Regions from separate parts of the Mesorhizobium hunchu genome, predicted to be linked through region 3. Evidence: predicted binding sites of a transcription regulator. Region 3 holds the regulator's gene; each other region holds the start of a gene.
What was found. Region 3 encodes HrcA, which represses chaperone genes, less so after heat shock. Its sites were predicted from a motif close to GTTAGCACTCNCNNNNNGNGAGTGCTAAC; they were not measured.
Positions count from the first base shown of each region.

Region 1: the regulator HrcA is predicted to act here: its motif matches at 2,893-2,921, upstream of groES (co-chaperone GroES).
Region 2: the regulator HrcA is predicted to act here: its motif matches at 4,156-4,184, upstream of ABMA46_RS19285 (co-chaperone GroES).
Region 4: the regulator HrcA is predicted to act here: its motif matches at 5,017-5,045, upstream of groES (co-chaperone GroES).

Region 1 is NZ_JBEBMG010000014.1:54,450-61,412, forward strand. Features, by position in the region: gene ABMA46_RS19380 (hypothetical protein) at 89-304, opposite strand; gene ABMA46_RS19385 (hypothetical protein) at 447-671, opposite strand; gene groL (chaperonin GroEL) at 738-2,369, opposite strand; gene groES (co-chaperone GroES) at 2,428-2,742, opposite strand; gene ABMA46_RS19400 (hypothetical protein) at 3,074-3,415, shown strand; gene ABMA46_RS19405 (usg protein) at 3,440-3,718, shown strand; gene ABMA46_RS19410 (DUF982 domain-containing protein) at 3,702-4,022, opposite strand; gene ABMA46_RS19415 (hypothetical protein) at 4,152-4,367, opposite strand; gene ABMA46_RS19420 (Hsp20 family protein) at 4,596-5,081, shown strand; gene ABMA46_RS19425 (Hsp20/alpha crystallin family protein) at 5,135-5,641, shown strand; gene ABMA46_RS19430 (NADPH-dependent F420 reductase) at 6,080-6,682, opposite strand; gene ABMA46_RS19435 (SDR family NAD(P)-dependent oxidoreductase) at 6,712-6,963, opposite strand, start outside.
Region 2 is NZ_JBEBMG010000014.1:38,168-45,130, forward strand. Features, by position in the region: gene ABMA46_RS19240 (hypothetical protein) at 1-550, opposite strand, end outside; gene ABMA46_RS19245 (YciE/YciF ferroxidase family protein) at 710-1,207, opposite strand; gene ABMA46_RS19250 (transglutaminase-like domain-containing protein) at 1,345-2,160, opposite strand; gene ABMA46_RS19255 (DUF1488 family protein) at 2,170-2,445, opposite strand; gene ABMA46_RS19260 (hypothetical protein) at 2,442-2,768, opposite strand; gene ABMA46_RS19265 (hypothetical protein) at 2,770-3,006, opposite strand; gene ABMA46_RS19270 (hypothetical protein) at 3,037-3,183, opposite strand; partial or broken gene ABMA46_RS19275 (hypothetical protein) at 3,179-3,478, opposite strand; gene ABMA46_RS19280 (FHA domain-containing protein) at 3,475-3,735, opposite strand; gene ABMA46_RS19285 (co-chaperone GroES) at 4,238-4,555, shown strand; gene groL (chaperonin GroEL) at 4,596-6,233, shown strand; gene ABMA46_RS19295 (hypothetical protein) at 6,385-6,777, shown strand; gene ABMA46_RS19300 (hypothetical protein) at 6,855-6,963, shown strand, end outside.
Region 3 is NZ_JBEBMG010000002.1:278,226-285,188, reverse strand. Features, by position in the region: gene cysK (cysteine synthase A) at 1-527, opposite strand, end outside; gene ABMA46_RS04855 (Hsp70 family protein) at 881-2,131, shown strand; gene ABMA46_RS04850 (PQQ-dependent sugar dehydrogenase) at 2,135-3,469, opposite strand; gene ABMA46_RS04845 (hypothetical protein) at 3,519-3,719, opposite strand; gene hrcA (heat-inducible transcriptional repressor HrcA) at 3,751-4,851, opposite strand; gene rph (ribonuclease PH) at 4,978-5,694, shown strand; gene ABMA46_RS04830 (VOC family protein) at 5,844-6,272, shown strand; gene rdgB (RdgB/HAM1 family non-canonical purine NTP pyrophosphatase) at 6,287-6,934, shown strand.
Region 4 is NZ_JBEBMG010000006.1:170,673-177,635, forward strand. Features, by position in the region: gene ABMA46_RS12935 (Lrp/AsnC family transcriptional regulator) at 1-55, shown strand, start outside; gene ABMA46_RS12940 (NAD(P)/FAD-dependent oxidoreductase) at 113-1,378, shown strand; gene ABMA46_RS12945 (5-formyltetrahydrofolate cyclo-ligase) at 1,347-2,012, opposite strand; gene ABMA46_RS12950 (hypothetical protein) at 2,177-2,305, shown strand; gene ABMA46_RS12955 (Dabb family protein) at 2,442-2,744, shown strand; gene groL (chaperonin GroEL) at 2,952-4,595, opposite strand; gene groES (co-chaperone GroES) at 4,662-4,958, opposite strand; gene ABMA46_RS12970 (bifunctional helix-turn-helix transcriptional regulator/GNAT family N-acetyltransferase) at 5,241-6,164, shown strand; gene ABMA46_RS12975 (MarR family winged helix-turn-helix transcriptional regulator) at 6,284-6,766, shown strand; gene ABMA46_RS12980 (HlyD family secretion protein) at 6,763-6,963, shown strand, end outside.

The DNA of each region.
Region 1 (6,963 bases), on a different contig from region 3:
GGCGACCCACGGTGTCGCCGTTCCTATCTCTTACGCAAATGCGCATCCGGATCCGTGTGCTCGGGTGGCGGTGTGATCTGCGAGCTTCCTACTCGATCCGTTTGATCCTGCCTTTTGACAGCCGAAAAATGCCGTCATGGCCGCCTTGCTCTGCAAAATCGTCCTGTAGCTCGCCCCAAGTGCCCAAAGGTTTGCCGCAGTCATCGCATTTGATTTCAGTCGCTTCGGTTGCACCGACGGGAATGCGAAGCCGGATCGTTCCGCAATAGGGACATTCGAGCTTGTGATCCAGATATTCCTGCATCGGTCCGGCCCTCGATTGCCCCCTATCGGCGACCATATCGGATTAGCGCTCTGTTGAAAGACCAAAAGGGCATTTGCGCGCCACTACTCAGGACGTTGTGCGTTCCATTCTGGAGCGCCGTCAGCGAGAACCGATCTTGGTTTCACTCGACTGTGGATGTCTCCGACGCCGCCGACACGTGCTGCGCGGCCAGGAACATCAGCGTGGACGCTGCGGTGCGGCGGTTCCAGCCGGCGGATTCGGCCCTATCCAGCAGGCCCGTCAGCAGCGGCTTCAAGGCGCTGCGGCACTCCGTTTCATAGGCGAGGAACTCGCTCGGCGAACGGGTCGGCGTTGGAACGGATCCGATGTCGGTCATCTTGTTCATAGCATCCCCGGATTATCTGCGAAATGCCCGCCCCCGGTGACGGGAGCGGGCCATGTGATCAGTGCCTCAGAAGTCCATGCCCGCGCCGCCCGGCATTGCCGGGACAGACGCTTCCTTCTTCGACTTCTCGGCCACCATCGCCTCGGTGGTGACCAGCAGGCCGGCGACCGAAGCGGCGTCCTGAAGCGCGGTGCGCACAACTTTGGCCGGATCGATGACGCCCTGCTGGTAGAGGTCGCCATATTCGCCGGTCTGGGCATTCCAGCCCCAGGCGAAGTCGGTCTTCTCGCGCAGCTTGCCGACGATGATGGAGCCTTCAGCACCGGCATTCTCGGCGATCTGCCGAGCAGGTGCCTCGACGGCGCGGCGGACGATATCGATGCCGTATTTCTGATCGGCGTTGTCGGCGACCAGCATGTCGAGCGCCTTAACGGTCCTGAGCAGGGCCACGCCGCCTCCGGGCAGGATGCCTTCTTCGACAGCCGCGCGGGTGGCGTGCAGCGCATCGTCGACGCGGTCCTTCTTCTCCTTGACCTCGACTTCCGTAGCGCCGCCGACGCGGATCACCGCGACGCCGCCGGCGAGCTTGGCCAGGCGCTCCTGCAGCTTCTCGCGGTCGTAGTCAGAAGTGGTCTCCTCGATCTGCGCCTTGATCTGCGTGACGCGACCCTGGATTTCTTCCTTGCGGCCGGCGCCGTCGACAATGGTGGTGTTTTCTTTCTCGATCACCACCTTCTTGGCGCGGCCGAGCATCTGCAGCGTGACGTTCTCCAGCTTGATGCCGAGATCCTCGCTGATCGCCGTGCCGCCGGTGAGGATGGCGATGTCCTCCAGCATCGCCTTGCGGCGATCGCCGAAGCCCGGCGCCTTGACGGCCGCGACCTTGAGGCCGCCGCGCAGCTTGTTGACGACCAGGGTGGCCAGCGCCTCACCCTCGACGTCCTCGGCGATGATCAGCAGCGGCTTGCCGGACTGCACGACGGCTTCCAGAACGGGAAGCATGGCCTGGAGATTGCCGAGCTTCTTTTCGTGGATGAGCACATAAGGCTCTTCCAGTTCGACCCGCATCTTGTCCTGGTTGGTGATGAAGTAGGGCGAGAGATAACCCCGGTCGAACTGCATGCCTTCGACGACTTCCAACTCGGTCTCGGCGGTCTTGGCCTCTTCGACGGTGATGACACCTTCGTTGCCGACCTTCTGCATCGCCTCGGCAAGGAAACGACCGATCTCGGCATCGCCGTTGGCCGAGATGGTGCCAACCTGGGCGATCTCGTCGTTTTTCGTGATCTTGCGGGCATTGGCCTTCAGCTCGGCGACAACGGCGTCGACCGCCTTGTCGATACCGCGCTTCAGGTCCATCGGGTTCATGCCGGAGGCGACAGCCTTAGCGCCTTCCCGGACGATGGCCTGAGCGAGAACGGTGGCGGTTGTCGTGCCGTCGCCGGCCAGATCGTTGGTCTTCGAGGCGACCTCACGAACCATCTGCGCGCCCATGTTCTCGAACTTGTCCTCGAGCTCGATTTCCTTCGCCACCGTCACGCCGTCCTTGGTGATGCGCGGGGCGCCGAACGACTTGTCGATGACGACGTTGCGGCCCTTGGGACCGAGCGTCACCTTCACGGCATTGGCGAGAATGTCGACGCCGCGCAGCATGCGCTCGCGCGCGTCGGAATGGAACTTCACTTCCTTGGCAGCCATTGGATCACTCCTTCGATAGGCAGCTTTCGTTGACTGGTTGATATCGGGTTCGCGCCGATCAGGCCGCTTTCTTCAGCGTGGCCGCCTGGTCGATCACGCCCATCACGTCACTTTCCTTCATGATGAGTAGGTCCTCACCATTCAGCTTGATCTCGGTGCCGGACCATTTGCCGAACAGGATGCGGTCGCCGACCTTGACGTCGAGTTCGACGAGTTTGCCGCTTTCGTCGCGTGCGCCGGGGCCGACGGCGATGACCTCGCCCTCCTGCGGCTTTTCCTTGGCGGTGTCGGGGATGATGATGCCGCCGGCGGTTTTCTCATCGGCTTCGATGCGGCGGACCAGGATACGGTCGTGCAATGGACGGAACGTCATATCGTTCTCCTTCAGGACAAACAGATTTTGAGAGGTCCCTCCGAACCGGCCCGGCAGGACCGGAACGGGGTGCGCGCCCCCCTTTCAGGCATCGCGCGCCTATCGAGCTAGTTTCAGCGATTTCGGGTTTCAAGAGGCTAGCGCAAAAATTTTGGCACTCGCGCTAGATGAGTGCTAGTGCCATGAAAACACGCGGCTAATCGGAGTGAAACAGCGCATTTCCCGCTTGAATTTTCCAGACGGTCGAACAAAATTATCCCAAGCTTCGCCATAGGCGAGGCTGTGAAGTCGAAACCGTGCAAAGGAGCTTTTGGAAAGACGGAGGATCAAGATGGACCGACAGAATTCCACACCGATTATTCCCTCTCTCGTTCCTGAAACGTCCGACCTCGCGCTGGACCGACTGTTGTCGCCGGCGAGGCATTTCAGGCATCCCGACGACGTCCTGAAGGACGACACGCTCGACATTCAGGAGAAGCGTGCGATCCTGTCGTCCTGGGCCTCGGACGCCTGCGCCGTGGAATCCGTTCCGGCGCTGCGTCGACCGCCGGGAGCCGAGCAACCGGTTTCCTTCGACACGATCATGGACGCGCTATGTCGGCTCGACAGAACGGCTGGGCCCTCGCCTGCCGCAGACGGTCGGCGACGCACCTTCGATTGTCTGGACGCATAGAGGCGCAAGGCAGAGGAGACGTATATGGCTACCACGGTCAGCAGGGGATTCCGCCTGCAGATGGAAGGCTACGGCCTGACCACGGCTGAAATCCACTATCATCTTCCCGATCACCCGAGTCTGCTGCAACTCTACCTCTGGCAGGACTATGATTTGGCCCCTCACTTCCCGGAGCTGAAAGGCTTCCTCGGTTATTGGGAACGCGAACTGGAGGGCGCGCTGCACTCCGTGCGCGTCGCCCACCATCGCCTCATCGAGCCGTCGGAATGGCGGGCCGTCGACGGCGTCATCGCCATCCACTGAGGGTCAGTTCGGGTCGCAGGCCGTCGATCATCGGTGCCGGACGCGATTTGCGGGAAGCGCGCACTGCCGGGACCAATCCAGCCCGTTTGGCCGCCTTGAGGAAGGCTTTGCGCGCGTCGCGTGCGCTGCGCCATCCGTCTAGCGCATCCCGGCAGGCGCGTTCCGCCACGCGCCAGCTCCGCCCGCGCGCCCATTTGGGCCACTGCTGGTCCAGGCACTCCAGCGCCTCGAAGCTGCTGGCGACATTGCGTGAAGCGTTGGGAAACTTGAGGGTAACAGGTTCGGGAAACCGAACGTCGTTCATTACTTCCTCCTTTTTGACGTCTTTTGCGAGCAAGCAATCGGACGGCGTTGTCGATGCACGCCTGTCGTGGAGATGGGAACCCCGCGCAGAACATCAAGACCGTGAACCTTCATGCCGGCACCGGAACGCTCAATCGTCCTCGTCGGCGTCCAGCAGGTCGATCAGTTCCGCGACGCGCGTGCCCGGCAGCGGCCGTCCCTCGCCCATCAGCGCTTCGTCCTCGTTGAGCCAGACCCAGGCTTCCCGCAACTCCTCGAAGGAAGCGCCGGTGGACAGGATGTCGGCGACCAGCGTTTCGTCCGTCGGCCCAAGGACCGATACGATCTCTTCCCGCGTCATGGACATGGTCGCTCTCCTGCGCATTGATGTGGAAGGTGCTGACCGGAAGATTCCCGCCGGCGACGGCAAGACAATGCGCGTCGGCGAAGGACGTTCCGCGATCGACCTCTTGACGCGCGGAAAGCGAATTCCCAGATCGAATCCGCCGGCGCCCTTTTAGGGTCGGCAAGGTCAAGGAGCGCTCATCCTTGGCGCTCCTCGTACCCATGTTGCTCAGCAATGGAGGATATGGCTATGAGAACCGCATTCGATTTTTCCCCGCTTTATCGGTCGAGCATCGGCTTCGATCGTGTTTTCGACCTGCTGGAGAACGCGAGCCGGACGCCGAGCGTCGACAACTGGCCGCCCTACGACATCGCCAGGACAGGCGAAGACGCCTACCGCATCACCATGGCGGTGGCGGGCTTCGGCCAGGAAGAGCTAAGCATCGTACACGAGCCCAACATGCTTGTCGTCTCCGGCGAGAGAACGGCGGAAGACAACGGCGACTATCTGCATCGCGGCATTGCCGGGCGGCCGTTCGAGCGCCGCTTCGAGCTTGCCGATCATGTGAAGGTGACCGGAGCTGGTCTCGTCAACGGCCTGCTGACGATCGATCTACAGCGCGAGATTCCCGAGGAGATGAAGCCGCGCAAGATCGAGATCGGTAGTGGCAAAGCGGGGTCCCGCATCGAGGCCAAGGCCGCAGATAAGGTGGCCACTGAGAAACAAGCTGCCTGAGGCAATCCGGCGCCGGAAAGGATTTGCCCAAGACGATAGAAAGGAGAATGACGATGAGCGTACGCGATCTTATTCCCTGGGGACGCGAGGAGAGCCGCGTCCCGAGCCTTTTCCGCGACAGCGAGCGCGATCCGTTCCTGTCGCTGCACCGCGAAGTGAACCGGCTGTTCGACAACGTTTTCCGCGGCTTCGATGGTGGGCTGCCTTCCTTCGGCAGAGCATCCGCCTTCGGCGGGCACTGGCCGAGCGTCGAGATTTCCGACAACGACAAAGAGATCAAGGTGACAGCCGAAGTGCCCGGCATGGAAGAAAAGGACATCGAGGTCTTGCTCGATGATGGCGTGCTGACTCTGCGGGGCGAGAAGCGTTCGGAGACCGAGGACAAGGGCCGGCAATTCTCGGAGCGCTATTACGGTCGTTTCGAGCGTCGCATCCCGCTCGGCTACGAGATCGAGGAAGACAGGATCGACGCCCGCTTCAGGAACGGCGTCCTGTCCGTGACCTTGCCGAAAACGGCGAAAGCACAGTCGCAGGCGAAACGCATCGCGATCAAAAGCTGACGTTTGGATAGCTTGGGAAGCGGCCGATGCCGCTTCCCAAGCTGTTCGCATTTCAACTCAACGATCCTGGTTTTAAACTCGCGGAGGCGATCTGTCTTGGAAATCGATGTCGGGTACGGCGTCGATGCCGGACGGAAGCAGGTTCTGCCTGTGCGCGACGTGGATCACATCGTTGGAATCCCCAGCCACCGCCTTGAGCCGGTCGATATCCTCTAGGCTGCCGCGACGAGCCTTCGCGCCGCGTGCGGTCACTTTCGCCGCGGACTTCTCGAACGGGCCAGGGCCTTGACCTCGTGGACAGCGGCGACTAACTCGGAGATGATGTAAGGACCGGAAAGGCCGGCCCCCCGGTGACCAAAACGTGCATGGGGATTGCTCCTTGTGAGCCATACGGGAAGCGATGGTACGGCGTGTGATCGACCGAGAAGCGAGTCGTGCTCAGCCATCGAACTTGATCAGGTCCTTGAAGATCAATTGGCCCCAGCTATTTCCGCGGGCCTGGACTAGCAGCCCACCTTCCGAAAGGCCGCCAAGTTTGATCGGCGCGAAACCGAGATTTTCCGCAAGCGCACCAATCTCCGCTGCGGCGCTATCATCGTCACTCGCCAGGAACACGACCCTCCTGCCACCATGTATGGCGGGATCCTGGTCAAGGACCGCAGCGGGCAAATGGTTGAAGCCCTTGACCAGCCTTGCGCCAGAGAAGGCTCGCGCAACGAACATAGACGAAGGTTGTCCTCCCAACTGCTCAGGGGGCACGCCATAGGCATTGGTCACATCGACGATGGTCTTCCCCCGCCATGTGGGGAGCGCCTTAGCGACATCCGGGTGCGATCCGAAACCGACAGCCAAAAAAATGACGTCCGCCTTGACGGCTTCCGCGAGTGTTTTGGGAATGATCGTAGGGCCGATTGCTGCCGCATCCGATGCGAAGCTTTCCGGATTCCGCGTGGTTGCGACCGATACTTCGATGCCTTTGCGGGCAAATGCCTTGGCCAAGGCCATGCCGATTTTGCCGAAGCCGATGATTGCGTAGTTCATAATCTTCTCCTTTGGTTTTTTCGTTGCGGTCAGAGTTTGTAGCCGCCGCTCGCCTCGATCGTCTGGCCGGTCACCCAGTGGCCTTCATCGGAGGCCAGGAACGCCACGACGGCGGCGATTTCCGACGGCTCGCCAAAGCGTCCCAGCGCGATTTCGCCCTCGACCGCCTTTACAAGTTCGGGATTCTCCCGGATGGCGGCGTTCCCGTCCGTTCGCGTGTAGCCCGGCGCCACGGCGTTCGCGGTAATTCCGCGCGGCCCCAACTCGGACGCGAGCGCATG
Region 2 (6,963 bases), on a different contig from region 3:
GCCGTGAAGGGTCAGACGGGCGGAACAGCGAGTCGACGAAGTAAGAGCCCGCATCGGATCCGCTGTTAGCTGCGTTGGCAGCGCCACCGGCGGAAGCGCCCATCGCGGCGCCCGACGCAACCGTCGAGGCCGCCTGCACGCCGGTGCCGATCGCGGCGGACAGAGCCGAACCCAGCACGAAGACGACGAGCAGCGTCGCCAAGGCCCAGGCCATGAAGCCATGTGCGGTATCGCGAAAGAAGGTCTCGTCCGTATGGACGCCGACCCATTTGGTGCGAAGACGCCCTGTCAGATAACCGCCGACGCCCGACGATAGCCATTGGACGATCACCAGCCAGATCGCCGTGGACACGGCAAAGGTTGTGACGCTTGCGCCCGCGGTGGACCACGGAGACACCATGGTGAGCCCAAGGCCGGAGCCGAGAAGCATCAGGATGAAGGTGAGCGTTGAGGCGGCGAAGGCGCCTGCAATGATCGGCCCCCAGCTGACCGCAGAGGAAGACGATTCCACAGGCGCGGCGACATCTGTCGCCAGGATGGTTGATGCCATGATCTTCCCTATCGCATGAACAGCATGAGAAGGATGATGATCGGAATAGGAATTCCGAGTAGCCAGAGCAGAATACCGCGTCCCATGGTTGTCTCCTGTCGAAAGAGTGAATGTTGAACAAGACCAGCCGCCGCGGCGAACCGGGCGGCTGTGATGCAATCAGGCGGCCTTGGCCATTTCGTTGGCGGATGTGTCCGCGAGGCCGGTAAGCGCCTTGTCGGTCTTGGATTCTTCGGCAAGCGTCTGGTCAAGCAGCTTGGCGGCGTCCTTCATGCCGAGCACCTCGGCCCACCGCTTCAGCGTACCATAGCGTGTGATCTCGTAGTGCTCGACCGCCTGGGCAGACGAGATGAGACCGGCATCGATCGCCGGTGTTCCCTTGAAGCTCTCGATGATTTCCTCGCCCTCGGCGATGATGCCTTCGATGGCCTCGCAGGTCTTGCCCTGGGCGCGCTTGCCCATCAGCTCAAACACCTGCTGCAAGCGCTCGACGTGGCCCTCGGTTTCATCCTTGTGCTTCTCGAAGGCCGCCTTGAGATCGGGTGAGGATGCGGCACGCGCCATCTTGGGAAGAGCCTTCAGGATCTTCCGTTCCGCGTAGTAGATATCCTTGAGTGTGTCGTGGAAGAGGTCTTCCAGCGTTTTTTCTTTTGCCACGGGAGTTTCCTTGGAACGCCTTGTTGGATTTAATCACAGTGTCGTGAGGCGCATGCTTTACAAGCCCGCTGGGCAGGAAAGGTTCCGCACTGTCGTGGAACGCGTGACGGCCTGAACGGCCTGACTGGAAACACCTTTCACCCGATCGGTTCCGGCGCCTCATAGGTCCAGACCCTAAACGCCTTCAGGACATGCGGGCCGAACGAATTGATCAACGGGATGTCTGCCGCGTCGCGGCCCCGTGCAACGACGATCCTGCCGATCCGTGGCGTGTTGTTGCGCGGATCGAATGTGTGCCATTCGCCTTCCAAGAAGACTTCGATCCAGGCACTGAAATCCATCGGGTCGACGACCGGAACGCCAATGTCGCCGAGATAGCCGTTGACATAGCGGGTGGGAATATTGAGGCAGCGGCAGAACGCGACGGCAAGGTGCGCGAAGTCGCGACAGACGCCGACGCGCTCGTGATAGGCCTCGAAGGCCGTGCGCGTCGAGCGGGCCTGCATGTAGTCGAAGCGGATGTGGTTGTGGACGAAGTCGCAGACCGCCTGCACGCGGCCCCATCCCGGAACAACGGCGCCGAAGATATCCCAGGCGAGCTGGCTCAACTTATCCGTCTCGCAGTAGCGGCTACCCATGAGGTAGACGAGGCTGTCGTCTGGAAGGTTCGGCACGGGCACTTCTTGGGCATTTAGCGCCACCCTATCCGGCCTGCCGTCGTCCTCGATCGTGGCGTCGCCCCACATCGTCAGGTCGCCTGCCGGAGCGACGAGGCGGCGGCAGCGGTTGCCGAACAGATCGCGATAGGTCGACACCCGTACGTCGGGATTGGTGAAGGTCGTTTCCGGCACCGTGATCTCGGCCGCGCGATCCTCGTGGACCGAGAGCAGGCAAACCAACGCGGTGGGCTGCTGGCACGTCAGCGTGATCTCATAGCCGTAACGGATCAGCATCGTAAGGCGTTACCGAAAATCCGCGGCGGTCAGCGTGTAGGAATCGCGGCGGCCGTGGGAATACGCCTCGCGCGCGACATCGTAGATGGATGTGCGCAACGCGTCGAAGGCTGTCAGGCACCTGGCTTCCAGCGCCCCCGCTTCGCGTCTGGCAGCATCCGATTTCGTCAGCGCACCCGCCTCGATGAAGAAGCGGATTTGGAACATGCCGTCGTGGCCCATGAAGCGCACGGCGTTGCGCGCTTCGTCGAAGCTGCGGCTTGGGTTGGGGAAAGCCAGCGTCATAACCCGAACTCCGCTGGTTTCGGGATTGTCTTGAAAGACGAGAGTTCGAGGCGTTCACGTTGGCGCTCGGCGTTGCGCAGGTTGAGACGCAGCATGCCGCTGGTTGCGTCCATGCGGCTCAGGCCGGTCATGGCGGCGTCGCCGAAGCGCGCCGGAATGCCGGTAAAGACATGATAGATCGTCCAGGAGCGGTCGGCTTCGATCCGGCGGCCATACTGATGGTGCATGGAATCCTGTCCGGGCGCACCGCCCTCATTTTCCCAGACGCTAATCGCGGCGGCAATTCGCTTCCGTTCAACTCCGCTGTTGATGTGCGTATTCATTTTATTGCCTTTCTTCGTTTACCGCTTCCAAGCCGATAATGCCACAGTAATGCACCTTGCCGTTCGCGTCGGTGATCATCATCGAGTCAGGGCGCTGTGGCATGTCGAGGGTCCGCGCCAACAGCTGTGCGGCTGCGATGGCGCCGTCGAGACCGTCGACCTCCACGGTTTCACGACCGATGACGGCATGGGCATCGTCGGCGTCGCGGATCCGGTAGAATTCGATCACGATCTTCATCGTTCTTGCCACCGGTCTCGCCGACCACGGTCATCGGCCCTTGCCATTGCCACGCGGGGCGTTGCTGTTTGTAACGAGCTTGATCGGGTTGCTGAACCCGCTTTCAGGCTTGGGCGGCGCCTTGTCCTGCTTCGGCTTCCTCATCTCGCGATTGCTGCGTTTCTGTCCCTTAGCCATGGCCAAACGTCCTTATGATGAGAGTTGCACCCTCGTTGGATTGCGGAGGACGGATCGGTTCCAGGCTGTCTTGTGTCGCCACCCGCTCATGGCGCTCGTCATCGTTGCGGATGCGGTACTGAAGCGAATTTCCCCTTGGCGGGAGCGTGCCCGTGATGTGGTAGATTTCCGCAGTCTTAGGGAATGTGCCAAAGCTGCTACGCAGGCGGACGGCTTGGCCCACCGCAAAAAGATGGGTTGCGGGGGCGGGCCGGACAAAGCGTACGCCGGGTTGCCGGCCGCTTATATAAGTCATGGTTGTTTATCCCTTTCGAGTGCGGCGTCGAGGTCCGCTGGATTGATCGGTACCATCTGCTGTGTAGGTCCCCGCATACCGATGGCCGGCAAGTGGATGAAAGCGCCGACACGTCGCCACGCAAGCCAGGAGGCGCCCTCGATCGTTTCCTCATCATGATCGACGCGATAGTCGCCAGCCGGTTGCACCGTATCGATGTCAGGCAGCCTGAATGGTGCGGAGAAGCGAACGACGGTCTGTGTGGTACGGCTGGCCATGGTCACGATTTCCGCAGGAGCACGCACAGGCGCCTTCCACATTGTTCCCATCCGAACCGGAACGATGCCGATGCTGCCAGTACATCCGTGGTCAGCGCCGGCGTTCATTCCAGGGTTCGAACGGAGCGGTATCCGCGCCGGATTGGCGCGATGGAGCCGCTATCGAGAATTCGGTGGTGAATGGCGGGTCTCTGACACCGCAAAAGCCAAATCGGCCAAATCAACGAGCCTCTTATATGCACTTCAATTGAGTTGCGAACAAGGCGCGGACAGATTTTTATTTCCGATCACAAATTAAAAAATTCAATTTACGTAAAATAAACAACCGCTTGAAGCCAACAATAGGAGCTTCAAAAAGGGGGAATTCTGTAAATTACATGAGATAATCAAAGAGATATTTTGAAATATGCAAGAATTAATTTTGGCACTCCTATCAATCGAGTGCCAAACGCCCTATGTTGGTGTCGTGGCAGCCCTACGCGCCTGCCGCAGAAAGATTCCAATGAAATTCCGGCCACTTCACGACCGCGTCGTCATTCGACGCGCTGAAGGCGATTTGAAATCCAAAGGCGGGATCATCATTCCCGACACGGCAAAGGAAAGGCCGCAGGAAGGCGAGGTGATCGCCGTCGGCCCTGGTTCGCGTGATGAAAGCGGCACACTGACCCCGCTCGACGTCAAGGCGGGCGATCACATCCTGTTCGGCAAATGGTCCGGCACCGAGGTCAGGATCGACGGTGAGGATCTCCTTATCATGAAGGAGAGCGACATCCTGGGCATTGTCGAGAAGACTGGTACTGCGGCCAAGAAGGCCGCCTGATCTTCGATCCCGCATCTCAATATCGAACTGGACGAACACCATGGCTGCCAAGGAAATCAAATTCTCCACCGATGCCCGCGACAGGATGCTGCGCGGCGTCGAGCTGCTCAACAATGCCGTCAAGGTGACGTTGGGGCCGAAGGGCCGCAACGTCGTCATCGACAAAGCTTATGGCGCGCCGCGCATTACCAAGGACGGCGTAACGGTCGCCAAGGAGATCGAACTCGCCGACAAATTCGAGAACATGGGCGCCCAGATGGTGCGCGAGGTGGCTTCGAAAACCAACGACCTTGCGGGCGACGGCACCACTACCGCCACCGTACTTGCCGCCTCGATCCTGCGCGAAGGCGTCAGGCTGGTTGCGGCCGGCATGAATCCGATGGATTTGAAACGCGGCATCGATCTCGGCGTCGCCGCGGTCGTGGAAGAAATCCAGGCCTGGTCGAAGAAGGTCAAATCGTCCGGCGAGATCGCCCAGGTCGGAACCATCGCGGCCAATGGCGACGCCGGCGTCGGCGCCATGATCGCCAAGGCGATGGACAAGGTCGGTAACGAAGGCGTCATCACCGTGGAGGAAGCCAGGACGGCAGAGACCGAGCTCGACGTAGTCGAGGGCATGCAGTTCGACCGCGGCTATCTTTCGCCCTACTTCATCACCAACGCCGAGAAAATGCGCGTGGAGCTGGAGGATCCTTACATCCTCATCCATGAAAAGAAGCTCGGCAACCTGCTGGCCGTGCTGCCGATCCTCGAGGCGATCGTGCAGAGCGGCAAGCCGCTGCTGATCATCTCGGAAGACGTCGAAGGCGAGGCGCTCGCGACATTGGTCGTCAACAAGCTGCGCGGCGGCCTCAAGGTCGCGGCGGTCAAGGCGCCGGGCTTCGGCGACCGCCGCAAGGCGATGCTCGAAGACATCGCCGTGCTGAGCGCCGGCCAGATGATCTCCGAGGATCTCGGCATCAAGCTCGAAAACGTCACGCTCGACATGCTCGGCCGCGCCAAGCGCGTGCTGATCGAGAAGGACACCACCACGATCGTCGACGGCGCCGGCGACAAGGCAGGCATTGCTGCGCGTATCGCCCAGATCAAGGCGCAGATCGAGGAAACGACCTCGGATTACGACAAGGAAAAGCTGCAGGAGCGGCTGGCCAAGCTCGCCGGCGGCGTCGCAGTGATCCGCGTCGGCGGAGCGACCGAGACCGAGGTCAAGGAAAAGAAGGACCGCATCGACGACGCGCTGAACGCCACGCGCGCCGCCGTCGAGGAAGGCATCGTGCCGGGCGGCGGCGTCGCACTGTTGCGCGCCAGGACCGCACTGGCCTCGTTGACAAGCGCCAATGCGGATATCACCGCCGGCATTTCGATCGTGTTCAGGGCGCTGGAAGCGCCGGTCCGGCAGATCGCCGAAAACGCCGGCGTCGAGGGCTCCATCGTCATCGGCAAGCTCGCGGACAGCAAGGATCACAACCAGGGCTTCGACGCACAGACCGAGACCTATGTCGACATGATCAAGGCCGGCATCCTCGATCCCGCCAAAGTGGTGCGCACCGCCTTGCAGGACGCCGGCTCGATCGCCGCCTTGCTGATAACCGCGGAGGCGATGATTGCCGATATCCCGGCGAAGGATTCCGCCGCCTCTGCAGCCGGAAACGGCGGCATGGGCGGGATGGGCGACTAGGCGCATCGACGGTCGCGGATGCCAGGGATGGCATCTCCCGATTTCGTATTTCGTTTCAGGCCGTCGCGCCCGAGCCAACATACGAAGGCAGTGCCCACCCCTCCGCCGCCGGCGGGGACAATCGGAACTTCAATCGGAAAGGATTGATACCATGGCCATGCAAAGCACGACGAAACGATCCCTCTCGCGGCGTTGGGAAGACTATCAGCCTTCGAAGACCATGCTGGCCTGGGCGTGCATCGCGGCAATCGTCGCCACGATAGCCGTCGGCTTCAGCTGGGGTGGCTGGGTGACCGGCGGCACCTCGCAGGCGATGGCCGCGACAGCAGGTGACAACGCGCGCGGAGAACTGGCGTCCGCCATATGCGTCGAACGATTCAACGCGGCACCGGACAAGGCGGCGAAACTCGCCGAGTTGAAGGCCCTGAGCGACAGCTACACGAAACGACAGTTCATCGAGGCCGGCGGCTGGGCGACCATGCCCGGGCAGACCAGCCCCGACAGGCTGGGCGTCCAGGGCTGCGCCACGGCTCTCGCCGCATAGTCTTTGAGGCGAGCCCCCCGATCGCCGGATGGATCTCCGGCGATCTGCTTGACCATCCGCACCAAGGAGTCCATTCGATGATCGTCTACATGAAGAAAATCGATCCGAAGCCCGCAACTGAAGACAACGAACAAAACCGCTTCGAAAGCATCCGCAAGGCGGCTGCCGAACGGCGCCGGAAAGCCG
Region 3 (6,963 bases):
TCGGCGGTCGTGGTGCGGTGGATCTGAGGGTTCGCCGGATTCTCGAACTGCTGCGGAATGACGGCGTCCGGCAGCGAGGACACCAGTTCCTCGGCCTTGGCGATGGCGCCCTTCATGCCCTTGGCGCCCTCGGTCAGCACCAGTTCGGCGCCGAGCAGCGCCAGCATCTTGCGCCGCTCTATCGACATGGTCTCCGGCATGGTGAGGATCAGCTTGTAGCCCTTCGCCGCTGCCGTGAAGGCGAGCGCAATGCCGGTGTTGCCGGAGGTCGGCTCGATCAGCGTCGTCCTGCCGGGCGCGATGCGACCTTCGGCCTCCATGGCCTCGATCATCGCCACGCCGATGCGGTCCTTGACCGAGGCGATCGGGTTGAAGAATTCGAGCTTGGCGATCAGCTTGGCGACGATGCCCTTCTCCGCGGCGAACCTGTCGAGCCGCACAAGAGGCGTGTCGCCGATCGTCTCGGTGATGGACGCATAGACGCGGCCACGGCCGGGGACAGGGCCGGAATTGGCTGATTGGGTCATGGCTTCGCTCCCCCAAGGTTTGGCAGGCAGGATTGTTTCGGCCGAAGATAGGGTCGGGGGTGGCAAAATCCGAGTGCGGGACGTACTGAAAACGTCACTTCAAAGGAACAATATTCTATAAAATAACTCTTCTGCAGTATTTTTTGTCGCAAACAACAAGCAACACGAGCATCAGCGGCCTCAGGCGGACGGATTCGAATTGCGTTACCGTCGCTGTCTGGCGAGCAGCGCCTCGTCGCCTTACCCGGCGGCCGGTCTCGACATTTGCGCCCGTTCGGGTTAGGCGCGGCACCCCGGCGCCCGCCGCCGGCATTTCCACCGACGGGACTTCCCAGACAGGACGGGACGAGACGATGCGAACAGTCATCGGCGGCATCGATTTTGGCACGTCGAATTCGACCGTCGGCCTGGCGCAGGACGAGCGCGCCGGCCTCGTTCCGCTGGAAGGTGATGAGACGACGCTGCCCAGCGCCATCTTCTTCTCCTTCGACGGCGACCGCGCCCGTTTCGGCCGCGAGGCGATCACCAATTATGCCGATGGCGTGGAAGGGCGGCTGATGCGGGCGCTGAAGAGCGTCCTCGGCAGTTCGCTGGTCAATGAAAAGACGCGCATCCAGAAGCGGTCGATGGCCTTCATCGACATTGTCGGGCTTTTCATCGCCGAGTTGAAGCGCCGCACCGAGGCTTTCGCCGAAGCGCCTTTCGAAAGCGCCGTCCTCGGCCGCCCCGTGCATTTCGTCGACGACGACGCGCACGCCGACCGCAAGGCGCAGGACGAACTGGAAAAGGCCGCGCGGGCACAGGGTTTCACCGACATCGCCTTCCAATACGAGCCGATCGCGGCGGCGCTCGACTACGAGCAGGCCGTGCGCGGCGAGGAGACGGTGCTGATCGTCGACATGGGCGGCGGCACCTCCGACTTCTCCATCGTCCGCGTTTCGCCGGAGCGCGCCAGGGCCGCCGACCGCAAGGACGATATCCTCGCCAATCGCGGCGTGCATATCGGCGGCACGGATTTCGACCGGCTGGTATCGATCGCCCATGTCATGCCGGAACTGGGCTATCTGACGCCGACCAAGGACGGCAAGCGCAACCTGCCTGCCGGCTATTTCATCGACCTCGCCACCTGGCACCGCATCAACCTGCTCTATACGCCCAAGGCGATGAACGACCTCAGGCAAATCCGCTTCGAGGCGGCGCGACCTGATCTGGTCGAACGCATGATCACCATCGTCGACCATCGGCTGGGCCATGCGCTGGCCGGCACGGTCGAGCAGGCCAAGATCGCGCTGACCGACGCGGACGAGACGGTGATCGCGATGCCCTACGACATTGCCACCCCTCGCCTGACCCGGCGCGACTTCGACCAGACGATCGCGCAGGCGGTGCAGCGCGTCGCCGCCACCGTTTCGGCGACGATCGAGGATGCGGGGCTGAGCGCCGGAGACATCACCGCCGTGTTCCTGACCGGCGGCTCGACGGCCATTCCGGCGGCCCGGCAGGCGATCCTTCAGTTGGTGCCGCAGGCGCGGGTGGTCGACGGCGACCGCTTCGGCAGCGTCGGCATGGGGCTGGCGCTGGAGGCGCGGCGCAAGTTCGGTTAGCTTTTACTTACCATTGTAAGCCACGCGCCAGATCGTGCCCGACCCGTCCTCGGTGACGATCAGCGCGCCGTCCTTCGCGACAGCGACGCCGACGGGCCGGCCCCAGACGGCGGCATCGGAAACGACGAAGCCGGTCATGAAATCCTCATAGGCGCCCGTCGGCCTGCCATTGTCGAACTTCAGGCGCACGACCTTGTAGCCGGTGCGCGTGCCGCGGTTCCAGGAGCCGTGCAGGGTGACGAAGGCGTCGCCGCGATACTCCGCCGGAAACTGGCTGCCTTGGTAGAAGGCGATGCCGAGCGGCGCGGAATGGGCCTGTATGAGAACGTCCGGGACGGTCACCTTGCCAGCGAGGTCCGGCCGCGCGCCGGCATGGCGCAGATCCTCGTTGGACCCGATATAGTACCAGGGCCAGCCGTAGAACGCGCCCTGCTTCACGCTGGTGGCGTATTCGAAAGGCAGGTCGTCGCCCAGCCCGTCGCGCTCGTTGACGACGCACCAGAGCGCGCCGGTGGCGGGTTGCAGCGTCATGCCCGAGCAGTTGCGCAGGCCCGTCGCCACGACGCGGCCGTTGCCGCCGTCCGGATCGTAGGCGCGCACCTCGGCCCTGCCCTGTTCCGATCCCCACGCGGCTCCCGGCGCCTCGCCGGCCGCCCATGCCCCGATGCCGCCCTCGGGCGCCTTGCCGATGCCTTCGGCCACGTTGGAGCCGGACCCGACCGACAGGTAAAGCGTCCTGCCGTCGGACGAGAAGACGATGTCGCGCGTCCAGTGATGGTTGGCCGGGATGCCGGACACGATCGTCTCGGGTTTTCCGGACGCCTTCAGGTCGCCGTCGCGATAGGGAAACCGCACGATGCTGTCGGAATTGGCGACATAGACCCATTCCGGCCTGTCCGCTGGATGGAAGGCAATGCCATAAGGCTGGCGCAGGCCATCGGCGAAGGTTCCCTTTTCGGCGACCTTGCCGCTGCCGTCCAGACGATAGACGAGGACGCGGTTCGCACGGCTGTCGGCGACGAACAGGTCGCCGTTCGGCGCGACACGCACGACGCGCGGGCCGCGCAGGCCGGAGGCGATCATGGTCGCCGAGAACCCCTGCGGCAGTCGGGGAGCGGCCGCCTGCGGCACCGCCACCTTGTCCGCGCTGTTGGAAGCCGAGCCGCCGAGATCGGGCGCGGTCAGATCGCCGGGCCGGATCAGGCGCCACACTCCCGGCTTGTCGTCGCGCCAGCCGCCGAAGGCGTCCTTTCCCTGCAGGGGGCTCGCTTGCTGCTGGGCGCTCGCGAAGCCGGCAAATGCAAAGGAAGCCAGTATTGCCAGGGCGATTGTTTTCACGCTGCTCTCCCTTGCGTTCAGGGCAAGCTCGGATGCGCCCGCCGAAGGATCAGTCGTCGCTGTCGCCGTCCTCGGCGCGATCGAGCTTCGATTCCAGCGCCACCAGATCTGCCGGCAGCGGCATCCCCATCGCACGCAATTCGTTCAGCTTCTCGCGCACCTGCTCGCGAATCTCGCGCGCGTCCTCGGGCTGGTTGATCATGGCGGCCAGCAGCAGGTCGATTTCAGCCTTGATCGATTCGAACGCCATGATGTTGCTCCTTGCGCGGCAGGCCTGTCGGTCAACGCAGCATGCGCGAGATGAGTTGCGCCGTATAGTCCACCATCGGCACGATGCGGGCATAGTTCAGCCTTGTCGGGCCAATGACGCCGAGCGCGCCGATGACGCGGGCATCCTTGTCGCGGTAGGGCGCGACCACCAGCGAGGAACCGGAGAGCGAGAACAGCTTGTTCTCCGAGCCGATGAAGATGCGCACGCCCGAGCCCTGCTCGGCCACGTCGAGAAGCTGGATCAGGCCGTCCTGCGTCTCCAGGTCGTCGAACAAATGACGCAGCAATTCGATATCGGCCTGCGCAGTGACGTTCTCCAGAAGGTTGGCGCGGCCGCGCACGATCAGCCGTGCCGGCAGGCCGCTGTCGGCGCCGGCCCATACCGCAAGGCCCTTTTCCACCAAGTCCTGCGACAGCGAATCGAGCGCCTGGCGGGTTTCCTCCTTCAGCCGCTCGATCTCGCCGCGCGCTTCCGACAACGTGCGGCCACGGATGTGCGCGTTGAGGAAATTCGACGCCTCGTGCAGTTGCGAGACGGTGACGCCGGGCGGCAACTCGACGATGCGGTTCTCGACATCGCCGTTCTGGGACACCAGCACGCACAGCGCCTTGCCGGGCTCGAGCTGGATGAATTCGATATGCTTGAGCGCGGCCTCGCTCTTGCCCGCCAGCACGAGACCGGCTCCGCGCGACATGCCCGACAGCATCTGGCTGGCCTCGGTCAGCATATGCTCCAGCGACGCGCCCTCGCCGGACGCCTTGATCTGGGTCTCGATGACACGGCGCTCCTCATCCGCCAGATCACCCAGTTCCATGAAGGCGTCGACGAAGAAGCGCAGGCCCTGCTGGGTGGGCAGGCGGCCGGCCGAGACGTGCGGCGCGTAGATCAGCCCAAGATGCTCCAGGTCGCTCATGACGTTGCGGATCGTGGCCGGAGACAGCGACGAAGGCAGGATGCGCGAGAGCGAGCGAGAGCCGACCGGCTCGCCGTCGTGCAGATAGGAATCGACGATGCGGCGGAAGATCTCGCGCGAGCGCTGGTCGAGCGACTGCAAGGCGGGCGACTGCAGCGCCGCGGCCTGAAAGATGGGATCCGTGATCGGCTTCGTCATCGGTCAACCTCCGAGACAAGGATATAGACCTGGGCACAGGCGGCGCAAGCGCGGGCGGTTTTCCTTTGCGCCGTCTGCGCGGGGGGGCTACAAGCCCGGCACGATTCAGAACAGAGAGCGACCCGGATGCGTCCTTCCAAGCGCCAGAACGATGAAATGCGCGCCATCTCCTTCGAGCGCGGCGTGTCCAAGCACGCCGAAGGCTCGTGCCTGGTGAAATTCGGCGACACGCATGTGCTGTGCACGGCGAGCCTGGAGGAGAAGGTGCCGGGCTGGATGCGCAATTCCGGCAAGGGCTGGGTGACGGCCGAATACGGCATGCTGCCGCGCTCGACCGGCGACCGCATGCGCCGCGAGGCGTCGGCCGGCAAGCAGGGCGGCCGCACGCTCGAAATCCAGCGCCTGATAGGCCGCTCGCTGCGTGCGGTGGTGGACATGCAGGCGCTGGGCGAGGTTCAGATCACGGTCGACTGCGACGTCATCCAGGCCGACGGCGGCACGCGCACGGCCTCCATAACCGGCGGCTGGGTGGCGCTGCACGACTGCCTGCGCTGGATGGAGGCGCGCCAGATGGTCAAGGTGGACAGGGTGCTGAGGGACCACGTCGCCGCCATTTCCTGCGGCATCCATGACGGCCAGCCGGTGATCGACCTCGACTATCTGGAGGATTCGTCGGCCGGCACCGACGCCAATTTCGTCATGACCGGCAAAAGCGGGATTGTCGAAATCCAGGGCACGGCCGAGGGCGAGCCATTTTCCGAGGAGCAGTTTTCCGCGCTGATGGGATTGGCCAAGAAGGGCATCGCGCGGCTGGTGGATTTGCAGAAGCTGGCGGTTTCGTAGATCGGTCGATGAACTTTCCGACGTCCTACCACACACTCCCACCCCTGGCTCCTCCCCTCAAGGGGGAGCTGCCGCACGCCAAATCCCCCTCCCCCTTGAGGGGAGGGGCTAGGGGCGGGGGTAAGGTTCCTCGATCCGTGGGGATCTAGATGCAACCTTCCGCCATCCTCGAATCCGCCCTCTACGTCGCCGACCTCGATGCGGCCGAGGCGTTCTATGCCGATGTCCTCGGGCTGGAGCGGATCGCCAGGGCGGATGGCCGGCATGTGTTCTTCCGCTGTGGCGCGGGCGTGCTCCTGCTGTTCAACGCCGAGGCGACGAGAGAACCGCCCTCCCCCGATGCGAAGCTGCCGGTGCCGCCGCATGGCGCAGCCGGCGAGGGACATCTGTGCTTTGCAGCGACGGAAGATGAGATCAAGCGCTGGAAAGCGAAACTGGGCGAGCGTGGCGTCGCCATCGAAGCCGATTTCCACTGGCCGCCCAAACCGGGCCAGGAACAAGGCGGCCGCTCGATCTATTTCCGCGACCCATCCGGCAATTCGCTGGAATTCGCCGAACCGAAAATCTGGGGCCTTTAAGTCCGGAGACCATGATGCACCCTCTCGAAGGCAAACGCTTTGTCGTCGCCAGCCACAATGAAGGCAAGCTGCGCGAATTCGCCGATCTTCTGGCGCCGTTCGGCTTCGAGGCGAAGTCAGCCAGGGAATACGGCCTGCCGGAACCGGAAGAGACCGGCACGACCTTCGAGGAGAATGCCTACATCAAGGCCTTCGCCGCGGCAAAAGCCACCGGCCTGCCGGCCATGTCGGACGATTCCGGCTTGGTGGTCGATGCGCTGGACGGCGCGCCCGGCGTCTATACCGCCAACTGGGCCGAGAAGCCGGACGGCAGCCGCGATTTCGGCATGGCGATGCAAAAAACCGAGGACGCGCTGCAAAAGGCCGGCGCGACCGAGCCGGCGCAGCGCACCGGCCGCTTCGTCGCCGTCATCTGCCTGGCCTTCCCGGACGGCGAGGCGGAATATTATCGCGGCGAGGCGGAAGGAAAGCTGGTGTGGCCGCCGCGCGGCGAGCTCGGCTTCGGCTACGATCCCGTCTTCGTGCCCGACGGCTACGACAAGAGCTTCGGCGAGATGACGGCAGAGAAGAAACACGGCTGGAAGCCGGGAGACGCCGAAGCGCTGTCGCACAGGGCGCGGGCGTTCAAGAAATTCGCTGAGGCGCGGCTGGGTTCGGCCTGAATATGCTCCTATCGACGCTATTTACCCCC
Region 4 (6,963 bases), on a different contig from region 3:
GCTGCGCGAGATCGTTGACCGCACGGCAATGGGGTTGAAGCCGGAGATGGTCTGAGGAGATGTCTTGATTTTCGCACCTGCGAAACCACCTTCGGCTTGAACGAGGTGAGTCATGAGCAGCCACCATCATATCGTCGTCGTCGGTGCGGGGTTTGGCGGTCTGGAATTCGTCCGGGCCATCGCCGGTTCCCCGGTCGAGGTGACGCTGATCGACCAGCGCAACCATCATCTCTTCCAGCCGTTGCTCTATCAGGTCGCGACCACCTCGCTGGCGACGTCCGAGATCGCATGGCCGATCCGCCATCTGGTGCGCCGCTACAGGAACGTCACGACCCTGCTGGGCACCGTCACGGGGGTTGATGCCGACGCCAGAAAAGTGCGGCTCGACGATGGCTGGGAGATCGGTTACGACACGCTCGTGCTGGCAACCGGCGCGCGCCACGCCTATTTCGGCCACGACGAATGGGAAGAGTTCGCTCCGGGGTTGAAGACGCTGGAGGACGCGACCGCCATTCGCCGCCGGTTGCTGCTCGCCTTCGAGCAGGCCGAGCGGGAGACCGATCCGGTGGCGCGCGCCGCGCTGCTGACCTTCGTCATCATCGGCGGCGGTCCGACCGGCGTCGAGCTTGCCGGAACCATCGCCGAGCTTGCCCATGTCACCTTGCGCGGCGAATTCCGCAACATTGACACCGCAAAGACGCGGGTGGTGCTGGTCGAGGCCGGCGAGCGGGTGCTGGCCGCCTTCAAGCCGGCCTTGTCAGACTACGCCAGATCGGCGCTGGAGCGTCTGGCCGTTACTGTCGAACTGGGCAATGCGGTTACCGCCTGCGACGCCGAGGGCGTGGTCTTCGGCGGCCGAAGGCTGCCGGCGCGCACGATCATCTGGGCGGCCGGCGTGGCGGCTTCGCCGGCGGCGCAATGGCTCGGGGCGGCGGCCGATCGGGCAGGGCGCCTCGTCGTCGAGCCCGATCTGACGGTGCCGGGGCACCCGGACATCTTCGTGATCGGCGACACTGCGCAGGTCGCGCGTCCAGAGGGCGGTTTCGTTCCCGGCATAGCGCCGGCCGCCAAGCAGGCCGGCAAATATGTCGCGGCGACGGTGAAGGCCAGGCTTGCCGGCGATAACCACTTGCGGCCTTTCCGCTACAAACATGCGGGCGACCTTGCCACCATCGGCAAGCGCGCCGCGGTCATCGATTTCGGACGCCTGCGCTTCACCGGATGGCTCGCCTGGTGGCTGTGGGGCATCAGCCACATCTTCTTCCTCATCGGCCTGCGTTACCGGCTGGCGGTGGCTCTGAGCTGGTTGTGGATCTACACGACAGGGCAGCGCAGCGCCCGATTGATCACCCAGGGCGACGCGGACCAGCCTCGGTGACCACCGCATCCATCGGGATATCGTGCGGCTGCGGGTAGATCGTCGCAATGCGCTGGAGCTCGTAGCCGATGCCGATGACCAGAGGCTTGCGCGGCATGGCCGCAATCGTGCGATCGAAGAAGCCGCCGCCATAGCCGAGCCGGTAACGATTCGGATCGATGCCCACGATCGGCGCGATGACCACGTCCGGAAACACCGGGTCGCCGGCGGCCGGGACAGGGATGTTCCAGACGCCTTTTTCCAGCGGTTCGCCCGCTTTCCAGGCCTTGAAAACCAAGGGATGGCCTTTTTCGATCACAATGGGGAGCGCGGTCTGGCCGCCACGGTCCACGACGGTCGCCATCCAGGGACGAAGGTCCGGTTCGCCGCGGAATGGCCAGTAGAGGCTGACCATCTTTCCGGCGACGTCGCCGATCAGTTCGTCGAGGCCGTCGGCGATGCGTGCTGCCATCGCGGTGCGGGCGTCGGCGGAGACCGCGAGCCTGGACTGGATCAGGCGCTCGCGCTCGGCCTTGCGCCAGCGGCGCACGTCACTCCAGTCGGCAACCGGCGCCTGGAAGGAAGGATCGAGCTCGTGCATGAAGCAGGGCGGTGACGCATACTGCGCCCCGCCTTCGTCGTCCGTATCAGTCATTGCTCATGTCTCGCTTGTCCACCTTTTCATCCTACGCCCGCCGAAGAACGAGGATTTCCCGCATGCGACCCCCGCGGTCGTTTGCCGGATCGTTCTCGCCCTGAAGGCGGGACGGCCGTCCGCCTGTCACTATATCGTTTGGAAAACGCATGATATGATCGGCCATGCGCTACGTCATCTTCTTCGCGGCATTGGGATTTTTCGCAGCGTGGGACATCATCTATAATCACGGGCAATATATCGACGAGGTTATGCGCTTCACGGCGCATCTCGTCCGCTCGGTCACCGGCTGACTGTCTCGGCAGCCTCGCGCCCGCGACAAGCTGCCGGTTGACGCGAGCATCCCGGGGAACCAAAACCACCCTCCGGAAAGGGGCAGGTCGCCGTCGGTGCGGCCGGATAGTCGATCCCGTTTCACAGGAGGCATCGTTGATCCGCCATATCGTATTCTTCAGCGCCCGCGACAAAAACGAAATGGAGCGCGTGCGCGTCGGATTGATGGAACTCGGCCGCATCCCTCATTCGACATTCTTCGAGGTGGCGTTGAACAGCAAGGTCGATCCCATGTCCGATGAGATCGATATCGTGGTCTATGCCGAGTTCACCGACCAGGCTGCGCTTTCCGCCTACAAGGCGCATCCGATCTATGCCGAGACCACCGCCAAGGTGCGGCCCATGCGCGAATTGCGGTACTCCGCCGATTTCCAATCGAAGAGCGCCGCAACCGTGTGACGGGGCGTCGTCCCTATCGAGGGGCGCGGCCGCAATGCCGTTCCATTCTTGAAATCATGCTGCCGCGACAGGAAGCCAAGTCAGGCGACCTCGCGTCCGGCGACATCTCTGCCTGCAACGTGTCCCGGTAGGTCCTCTCATTTTTCCCCGAAAGAAAAAGGGCGGTCGTTGCCGACCGCCCCTTTTTTGTGTGCCTGAAAGGCTGGATCAGAAGTCCATGCCACCCATTCCGCCCATGCCGCCGCCGGGCATGGCCGGGGCCGGAGCGTCCTTCTTCGGAGCTTCGGCGATCATGGCCTCGGTGGTGACCAGCAGGCCGGCGACCGAAGCGGCGTCCTGCAGCGCGGTGCGCACGACCTTGACCGGATCGACGATGCCGAGCGAGATCATGTCGCCATATTCGCCGGTCTGGGCGTTGTAGCCGAAGGTGGCCGACTTGTTCTCGAGGATCTTGCCGGCAACGATCGAGGCTTCAGCACCCGCGTTCGACGCGATCTGGCGGGCCGGAGCCTGCAGGGCGCGCTTGACGATGGCAATGCCGGCCGCCTGGTCGGCGTTGACGCCGGTCGCCTTGATGGCGGTCGACGCACGCAGCAGAGCAGTGCCGCCGCCGGAGACGATGCCTTCCTCTACCGCCGCGCGGGTGGCGTTCAGGGCGTCGTCGACGCGGTCCTTCTTCTCCTTGACCTCGATCTCGGTCGCACCGCCGACGCGGATGACGGCGACGCCACCGGCCAGCTTGGCGAGGCGCTCCTGCAGCTTCTCGCGATCGTAATCGGAGGTGGTCTCCTCGATCTGCTGCTTGATCTGGGCAACGCGGCCCTGGATCTCGGCCTTCTTGCCGGCGCCGTCGACGATCGTGGTGTTCTCCTTCTCGATGCGCACGCGCTTGGCGCGGCCGAGCATGTTGAGACCGACGTTCTCGAGCTTGATGCCGAGGTCTTCCGAGATCACCTGGCCGCCGGTCAGGATCGCGATGTCCTCAAGCATGGCCTTGCGGCGGTCGCCGAAGCCCGGAGCCTTGACGGCGGCGATCTTCAGGCCGCCACGCAGCTTGTTGACGACCAGCGTGGCAAGCGCCTCGCCTTCGACGTCCTCGGAGATGATGAGGAGCGGCTTGGAGGTCTGGACGACGGCTTCCAGAACCGGGAGCATCGCCTGCAGGTTGGAGAGCTTCTTCTCGTGCAGGAGGATGTAAGCGTCTTCCAACTCGGCGACCATCTTGTCGGGGTTGGTGACGAAGTAGGGCGACAGGTAGCCGCGGTCGAACTGCATGCCCTCGACCACTTCCAGCTCGGTCTCGGCGGTCTTGGCTTCCTCGACGGTGATGACGCCCTCGTTGCCGACCTTCTGCATCGCCTCGGCGATCATCTTGCCGACCGACTCATCGCCATTGGCCGAGATGGTGCCGACCTGAGCGACTTCGTCGGAGGTCTTGATCTTCTTGGCCGACTTGCCGAGAGCAGCGACCACTTCGCCGACGGCGAGATCGATGCCGCGCTTCAGGTCCATCGGGTTCATGCCGGCGGCAACCGCCTTGGCGCCTTCCTGAACGATCGACTGGGCGAGCACCGTGGCGGTCGTGGTGCCGTCGCCGGCGATGTCGTTGGTCTTGGAGGCCACTTCGCGCACCATCTGGGCGCCCATGTTCTCGAACTTGTCCTCCAGCTCGATCTCCTTGGCGACGGTGACGCCGTCCTTGGTGATGCGCGGAGCGCCGAACGACTTGTCGATGACGACGTTGCGGCCCTTGGGGCCGAGCGTGACCTTCACCGCATCGGCGAGGATGTTGACACCGCGCAGCATGCGCTCGCGGGCGTCACGGGAGAATTTTACTTCCTTGGCTGCCATTTCAATACTCCTGGATCTTCAGATCCGAAATTCAGTTTGGCTTGTGAAGAATGGGACGCCGGCCGATCAGCCGATGATGCCCATGATGTCGGATTCCTTCATGATCAGAAGGTCTTCGCCGTTGAGCTTGACTTCGGTGCCGGACCACTTGCCGAACAGCACACGGTCGCCGGCCTTGACGTCCAGCGGAACCAGCTTGCCGGCCTCGTCGCGGGCGCCGGAACCGACGGCGATGACTTCGCCTTCCTGCGGCTTTTCCTTCGCCGTGTCGGGGATGATGATGCCGCCAGCGGTCTTCTCTTCGGAATCAACACGCTTGACGACCACGCGGTCATGAAGCGGGCGGAACTTCGACTTTGCCATTTGCTTGCCTCAGTACGATGTGAGAAAGGATTCCTCCGTCCGGCTTGCGCCGAACACAATTAGCACTCCCCATTGGCGAGTGCTAACGTGCCGGTGAGATAGTTTTCCTCACTTCGTGAGTCAAGAAGCGCGAGCCCGCGCGACGTAAAAATAACGGAAGGCGCCGCTCTTTTGTCCGACCTGCCCCACGCAGGATCGCAAATATGGCATCGTTCGCGATAGATAGTTGACTCAGTCAAATAAAGTTCCGATGCTGCCGGTCGTTATCGGAGGTCGGCGGAAATGGAAATATCCGAGGAAGGCACGATCGCTGCGGTTCGACGGTTCAACCGCTTCTATACGCGGCAGATCGGTCTGCTCAGCGAGGGGTTGCTCGATAGCCGGTTTTCGCTGACCGAAGCGCGCGTGCTCTATGAACTCGCGCATCGCGAGGCATCCGTCGCCAGCGAACTCTGCCGCGGCCTGGGTCTCGACGCAGGTTATCTCAGCCGGATGCTCAAGCGCTTCGAGGAGAATGGATTGATCGCGCGCACGCCAAGCGATGCCGACGCGCGCCAGGCTTCGATAGTCCTGACCAAGACCGGCCGTGAGGCTTTCGGCCCGTTGGATGCTGCGTCGAGACACCAGGTGACGGCGTTGATCTCGCACCTGGATGAACCCAGCCGGGCGCGTCTGGTCGGCGCGATGGAAGATGTACGTGCATTGCTTGGCGCCGATGCTCCGCCGTCGTCTTATATCCTGAGACCGCTGCAGGTGGGCGACATCGGTTGGATCACACATCGGCAAGGGCTGCTCTATGCCCGTGAATACGGGTGGGACGAGACATACGAGGCGCTTGTGGCCGAAATCCTCGGTGCCTTCGTCAGGGATTTCGACCCTGAGCGCGAGGCATCGTGGGTCGCCGAACGGCGAGGCGAGGTGATCGGTTCGGTCTTTCTCGTGAAGAAATCCGATACGATCGCCAAGCTTCGGCTTCTCTATGTCGAGCCCTCGGCGCGCGGTCTCGGTCTCGGGTGCCGTCTGGTCGACGAATGTATCGCCTTCGCCCGCGCGAAGGGCTATCGCCGGCTGACCCTGTGGACGAACGATGTGCTGGTCTCGGCGCGCCGCATCTATCAGGCGGCGGGCTTCACGCTTGCCGACGAGGAGAAACACCACGCTTTCGGCAAGGATCTCGTCGGTCAGAACTGGAATCTGGACCTGTAGCGTTCCTGGCGCCGGTCGGTAACCGGTTCTTAGGGACGTCGTGATCCGGCATGGCTGCCATGCGTTTTTGTGCGATGCAGCGGATTGAATGATAAGCACGCTTATAATATATGCCGCTCATGGTTTCGAATGGCATAGAGAATTTGGGATTCCTGATCCACGACGTGCAGCGCCTTTTGCGCAAGCGTTTCGAGGCGCGCGCCAGTGAAACAGGACTTTCCGCCGCACAATGGCGATTGCTGGTACGTGTCGCCAAGGAAGAGGGCGTTGCGCAGGCACGGCTGGCCGAACTTCTCGAGATCGAGCCGATCAGCGTTTCGCGCCTGATCGACCGGATGGAGGAAGGCGGCTGGATCGAGCGGCGGCAGGATGTCAACGACCGTCGTGTCCGCACCATCCATCCGACGCCCAGGGCGCGTGAGGTTTATACGGAGGTCAAGGCGCTGGCTGCCGAAGTCTACGAGGAATCGCTCAGAGGCGTTTCCCTGGAGACCCGTCGCGGCCTGATTTCCACGCTCAAGGCGATGGCAGAAAACCTGTCCGATGGCGAACAGCCGCCCTGCGGCACGATCAAGACTTCAGAAGGCATGACAACAGCATGAACGCGGTGGCAAAAGTGGATGAGAACGTGACCAAGGTGGAGATGGAAGGTCCGGCACAACCGGCCCAACCGACTCCGGCTACGCCCGCGGACGAAGCGCTGAAGCAGGATGCGCCGAAGCAGGCGGAAGCCGCACATCCGGCGCCGGTGGCGCCGAGACGGAAAAGCCGCCGGACGGGCCGCTTTGCCCTGATGCTC